Regions from separate parts of the Enterococcus sp. AZ194 genome, predicted to be linked through region 2. Evidence: predicted binding sites of a transcription regulator. Region 2 holds the regulator's gene; the other holds the start of a gene.

Region 1 (3,423 bases), 680 kb from region 2:
TTTTTCAGCCGCTAGACTATCGACCGCCGCCAGTTTTTTCCATAACGCTTCATTGCCATTTTCTAGAGCGTACTGTTCATAAGTTTCTCGAAGAGGATTGGGTGCATCTGACGCCTTTTGTTCCGCCGCTCCTAATTTGTAATCATAAATAAGCGCTTGAACATAAAGACCCGTTCCACCTGCAACAATTGGCAGTTTCCCTTGACGCTGAATTTTTTCGATAGCTAGACGCGCTTCTTTTTGAAATTCGGCAACAGAAAAAGATTCCGTCATCTCACGAATATCAAGTAAATGATGAGAAATCCCCGCCATCTCAACTTGTCTCACCTTTGCCGTGCCGATATCCAAGTGACGATAAACCTGCATGGAGTCTCCGCTAATCACTTCGCCATTAAATTTTGTCGCTAAATCGATACTAAGACTTGTTTTCCCGACAGCTGTCGGACCAACAATTACAATTATTTTATCCATAACTCTCCTATTTTTTCAGACTTCGTTTCAAACGAACCGCTTTTTCTGGAAAATCTGTAATGATCCCTGTCAATTTTTGTTCAAAACAGGCAAGCATTGTTTCACTTTCATTGATTGTCCATGGTCGAACTGCTTTTGGAAATGTTTGAACCGCTTCTCCCACTTCACGAACCCAGTCAATTTTTGGATGAATCCCTTCTATAAAGGAGCACTCAATTGCTCGTTTGACCTTTGACTCAGCAGCCCCCATAATATAATCCAGTTGCGTCTTCGGTTCGAGCTGATGCATAATTTCTAAGGATTTCAGATTAAAACTACTATACCAATGTGTAAACGGCCAGACTTGACTCATCATTAATTTAGAAACCTTTTCCTCAATCCCTGGGTATGGGCATTTATCTGTTTTAATCTCTATATTTAAAAAGCCTCGAAAATTTTTTTGAACGAGTAGATTAAGCACTTCTTTTAACGTGGGCACTTTAGCTGCCGCATACTCTTTTGAAAACCAAGAACCTGCATTCAACTGTTTGATTTCTGCCAGAGTCATCTCACGAATAGCACCTTTTCCATCCGTTGTTCGATTGACTTCCTCGTCATGCATGACCACTAATGCGCCATCTTTGGTTAAATGAACGTCCAACTCGATGCCATCCGCTTCGGCACGAACTGCTTCAGAAAACGCAGGTAACGTATTTTCTGGGCGAGTACCACTACTTCCTCTATGAGCCATAATTACAGTCATCTACTCTTCACTCCCAACTCTTCTATTGTAACACTGACTAGAAAAAATGAGCAGATTTTCCGCTAAAAAACGAAAAGAGTCAAACGAAAGCATAATTATTTTCGTTTCACTCTTTTTATTGATTCTCGTAAATTCCACACGTAGTTATCTTCAAACCTTTTAAATGAAATTCACCGCATCATTGGTCAGTTGTTTAATTTGAATCTTTTTCTCTTCAATCATTTCAATTAACTCCTCAGAGAAATTTTCCAGAATCACACGTCCACCTTTATAGGTATACCCGCCAATCTTAACCGTTTCTTCAGGCGAAAGAACAACTTTTCGGTGAGAAATATTCTTGAAAAACTGTTCAAGAATATAATTTGGTAAATAAAAATTATTTTGTGAGGTATACGTTTGTAAATAAACAAAATCATCTATTGTTATATAACAATCATCAAAAGCATCAAAACTGACATATTTTTCGAGCAAAACATTTCTTTTTTGTAAAATTTCATTCACTTTTTTATTTAGCTCATTTAAAACCTCAATCTCTCGAACCCGATTTTCTAGATTTCGGCGACGTAATTCTTTTTTCTCTTGATATCTCAGTTGTAGATAAAAAGCGAAGCTAACAATTCCCGCCCCAACTAAGACACCCACTAGACCTGCCAAAGCAACACTTAACATAGGATTCCCCCCGATTTTTCTCTCATTTCATATAGTACCACATTTCCCTTTTCCATGAGTAGTAGATTGAATGAAAACTTTCTATTTGACCTTTTTTGACCTTATGTGTATACTACTTTTTAGATAGTAAAAAACTATGGTAAACTATTCCTGAAAGAATTTAAGGAGGAACTATTTTATGAATTTAATCCCTACAGTTATCGAACAATCATCTCGAGGAGAGCGCGCGTATGACATTTACTCTCGTTTACTAAAAGACCGCATCATCATGTTAAGCGGACAAGTAACAGACGATTTAGCGAACTCAATCATCGCTCAATTGCTTTTCTTAGATGCACAAGATTCTGAGAAAGACATCTATTTATATATCAACTCACCTGGCGGAAGCGTAACGGCTGGTATGGCTATCTATGACACAATGAACTTTGTCAAAGCAGATGTTCAAACTATCGTTATGGGAATGGCTGCTTCAATGGGAAGTTTCTTGTTAACAGCAGGAACAAAAGGCAAACGTTTTGCTTTACCAAATGCTGAAATCATGATTCACCAACCACTAGGAGGCGCTCAAGGCCAAGCAACTGAGATTGAAATTGCTGCTCGTCACATCTTACAAACACGTGACCGCTTAAATAAAATCTTATCAGAACGCACAGGTCAACCATTAGAAGTCATCGAAAAAGATACAGATCGCGATAACTTCATGACTGCAGAACAAGCCAAAGAATACGGCTTAATCGACCAAGTAATGGAAAACAGTGCATCATTAAGCTAAAAAATACGTGTTAAGCACTAAACCGAGATAACCCAGATGCTAATCAACCTGATTTGTATCTGGGTTATTTTTTTGTGCCAAAACATATGTCCTTTGTTAAAGTGGATACAGAAACAACTCAATATTTTTCGCCGAGTCACCTATGATAGGTTATGAAAATTTTGATAAAAAATTCACTCATCTATTCCCTAACTCTACGATACTTTCCTTCTTGAAACTGTTGACCCTTTTCGACATAATGACGGATATTCTCTTTGTTCTTTTGAATTTCCTCTTGCGTTAAGGGACGAATCACCTTGGCAGGTCGACCAAATGCCAAGACATTGGGCGGAATCACTTTACCTTCTGTCACTAAAGAACCCGCACCAATCAATGAGTTCTCACCAATTACTGCTCGATTTAAGATGGTTGTCCCCATGCCAATCAAGGCACCATCTTGAATCTGACAACCATGAATCATACATTGATGCCCAACAGTTACGTCATTTCCGATAATCGTTGGCGCGCCATGATCGACATGAACAATGGTTCCATCTTGAATATTGGTTCGCGCGCCTACCACAATTTTCTCTGCGTCGCCTCTTAAAACTGCCTGAAACCAAACCGTTGAATCTTCTCCTAGTTGTACATCCCCATAAACATCTGCACTTGCTGCAATAAATCGTCTCATCATTTTGTGTCCTTTCTATTAAAGGTTGGGATAGATGCGAATAGCTCCGTAAAAATAAGAGGAAATTATCTAAAAATATCTCTTCAATTTTTTGAGAAT
Region 2 (3,423 bases):
GTGATTCAGAGTAAAAAAGCAAAAACCTATTACTGGCTCTTCTCAACCGGGAAACATAGTGCACAGCCTATTGCCTATTACCATCATGCAGAGTCTAAATCTGGGACAGTACCGAAAGAGTTTTTGTCTGACTTTAAGGGGTATCTTCATTGTGATGGCTATGCAGGGTATAATTATGTAACGGATGTGAAGCTCGTCTATTGCCTTGCGCACGCACGTCGAAAGTTTTTTGAAGCCATTCCAAAAAATGGTAAGGCCGAACAAACGCCAGCAGTTGTCGCCGTGAAGATGCTTGACATCTGGTTCGAGCTAGAACGCAAATGGAAGGAAGTCACCATTGAGGAACGTTTTGATAAGCGTCAAGCTTATCTGAAGCCATTGGTGAACAACTTTTATGAATGGCTAGATACGTTCGTTGCGGTCCCAAAATCGAAGCTAGAGAATGCCGTTGAGTATGTACGGAAGATACGAAGCGGATTTGAGCGAATCTTTGAGGATGGACGATTGGAATTAAGTAATAATTTGGCCGAGCGTCATATAAAAGAGCTGGTGATTGGGCGAAAAAATTACATGCATTCCTGTAGCTTGGAAGGCGCACGAACATCAGGCGTCATTTTGAGTATCTATCGAACGGCAGTAGCCAATGGTCTCGACCCGATTCGATATATAGAATTCCTATTTGATCGAGTACCAAATATGGAAACTCAATCAGATGAAGGGTTGGACGCCTTACTTCCCTGGAAACCAGATGTTCAAGCATTATGTAGAACTACTTATAAACAGACCAAATAACCTAAGCTTAGTATAAGGCTTGGGCTATTTGGCGTGTAGGTACTATTTTATTAGGCACTTACTAAGAAAGCTACTGGTAATAGGCTTTTCAGTACCTTTCATGAGACCAAAGTAGCAAGGCCGCATCTATAATTCCTTCCATCAAAAAGTTCGCAGTCTGATCGCAAGTAGCTTGTCAGTTCCACTTGTGTAGGAACTTTTAGTTGCCAGTTCTACTTTTGTAGGACCTTTTAGTAGAATGGTAAGCGTAGTGCGATACTAGTGAAATGTTTCATTTCGCTTCCCTACCTCAGCACTAGCAAGAATGGCAAACGTAGACTGATTGAAGAGGTTGGGACAGGAGTGTTTAACTCCGAGAACCGGGTAGGTACTGTGCAACATCAACTCATGCTTCGTTGTGTTTTACAGCAATAAGAACCTTCAACTCTAGCATGTCTCATGCGTAGAAGTTGTTGAGAGCGGAACGCAGTCCATCAGTTCTAAAAGTGTTGCACCTTTAGAAATTGATGGGACGGAGTGCAGATGGAGTTGCTTCTGTATCCACCGTTTATTCGGCTAAAGAGAGATTAGGACATAACGTATGAAATGTCCCAGCCTCACCATTTTAAATAGTCTTAGTAGGAATGGTATGAATAGTAACAATTAGAAGAGAGCTTTCGGCTTCACATTTTTTCTTTATTTGGGCAGGTGAATCCGAGAAGCTTACAAATTCAAGCTGTAAAAGTTTTCCGTTAAATAGTAAAATAAGAGGAGTGAATTTGATTTAACACGTGACGGACGGGGATTTATTAGCAGAATTTGTGTCTTTATCTATAAGATTCATTAAAAAAAGTGTTTATTTTTATTTAAACAAAAGCATAGTTCTTTCATTCTCTTCCTAAGTTCGATATAATTAAGGTCAATATTAGTCAAGGGAATGAAGAGAATGAGTAATCATAATACGTCAGATTTGATTGAAGCATATCTAAAGAGCATTCTTGAGAATAGTGAAATGATTGAGATTCGACGTGCCGAAATGGCAGATTTATTCAATTGTGTTCCTTCACAAATCAATTATGTAATCAATACCCGTTTCACCATTCAACGTGGCTATACGGTTGAGAGTAAGCGTGGCGGTGGTGGTTATATCCGAATCGTTAAAGTTCAATTGTCGGATAAACGACAACTTTTAGAAAGAATTAACCAGTTATTTGACCATGAATTAACTGAAAAAAATGCCCTAGCAATTATTCAGAAAATGTATGAGGATGAGATAGTTACTCGAAATGAAGGAAATTTAATGCTGAGTGCTATTTCAAAAAATGTGCTAGGCATCTCTGCCAAAGAGAATGTCCTGCGTGCTCAGATACTTAGAGCATTTTTAGAACGACTAAGTTATGAAGAAAGGAAGTGAGCGCTTTGAACGAACTATTTACAGAACGAGCTAGAGTGGTCTTATCTATCTCTCAAGAAAAAGCCAAATTTTTTAAACATCAATCAGTTGGATCAGAGCACTTGTTATTAGCGCTACTATTAGAAACAGAAGGAATTGCGGGGAAAACATTACGCCAAATGGGCTTAAATGATCATGAGGTTCAAGAGGAAATTGAGCATTTAATTGGTTATGGCACCATTAAATCTTATCCAAAAGGAATTTACTTACCTTATTCACCGCGTGCTAAACAAATTTTTGCCTATGCTGCAGATGAGGCCAAACGTTTTGGTGTACCAGCGATTGGCACGGAGCATCTGTTATCAGGATTATTAAGAGATGAAGAAATTCTAGCTTCACGAATTGTTATGAATTTGGGGTTAGACTTATCTAAAATGCGCCAACTATTAAAACGTAAGATGGGTGTCACAGAACCAAAAGGAAGTACTGGCAATCGTCGTAAAGGTGGAGCTGCGAAGAATCAACCAACACAAGGGACACCTACGTTAGATTCACTTGCCCGTGACTTAACAAAGCTTGCAAGAGATGGCAAGCTTGATCCAGTGGTTGGTAGAAGCGCAGAAGTGAAACGTCTAATTCAAATATTAAGTCGCCGAACCAAAAATAATCCGGTCTTAGTTGGAGAACCAGGCGTTGGTAAAACAGCGATTGCTGAAGGCTTAGCTCAACGAATCGTGGCACAAGAAGTCCCAGAAGAGATGCAAAAGAAGCGCTTAATGATGTTAGACATGGGTTCTTTAGTTGCTGGGACCAAGTATCGTGGTGAGTTTGAAGATCGTATGAAAAAAGTGATTGAAGAAATCTATCAAGATGGCGAGATTATTTTATTCATTGATGAGTTGCATACCTTGATTGGTGCTGGTGGTGCAGAAGGGGCAATTGATGCCTCAAATATTTTAAAACCGGCGTTAGCTCGTGGGGAACTTCAAACAATTGGTGCAACGACACTAGATGAATATCAAAAATATATTGAAAAGGACTCTGCGTTAGAGCGTCGATTTGCTCGGATTCAAGTTGATGAACCGACACCAGATGAAGCAGAAGAAATCTTGCAGGGCTTGAGAAGTCGTTATGAAGAACATCATCATGTAGAGATTACAGATGATGCTTTGCGTGCGGCGGTTCAGCTATCTGTTCGTTATATTAATTCACGTCAATTGCCGGATAAAGCGATTGATTTGATGGATGAATCTGCGGCA

The links. The regulator CtsR, encoded in region 2, represses protease genes until heat stress. The targets are predictions, from matches to a motif close to TTGGTCAAAAAAGGTCAAANA.
Region 1: a site for CtsR is predicted at 1,965-1,985, ahead of clpP (ATP-dependent Clp endopeptidase proteolytic subunit ClpP). Genes of this name have one in related genera too.

The regions. Positions count from the first base shown of each region.
Region 1 covers NZ_JBIOQR010000001.1:942,832-946,254, reverse strand. Annotated here, with positions in the region: gene miaA (tRNA (adenosine(37)-N6)-dimethylallyltransferase MiaA) at 1-471, opposite strand, end outside; gene IGI37_RS04480 (glycerophosphodiester phosphodiesterase) at 479-1,213, opposite strand; gene IGI37_RS04475 (hypothetical protein) at 1,373-1,882, opposite strand; gene clpP (ATP-dependent Clp endopeptidase proteolytic subunit ClpP) at 2,061-2,654, shown strand; gene IGI37_RS04465 (gamma carbonic anhydrase family protein) at 2,836-3,324, opposite strand.
Region 2 covers NZ_JBIOQR010000001.1:266,030-269,452, forward strand. Annotated here, with positions in the region: gene tnpC (IS66 family transposase) at 1-792, shown strand, start outside; gene IGI37_RS01495 (CtsR family transcriptional regulator) at 1,718-2,185, shown strand; gene IGI37_RS01500 (ATP-dependent Clp protease ATP-binding subunit) at 2,191-3,423, shown strand, end outside.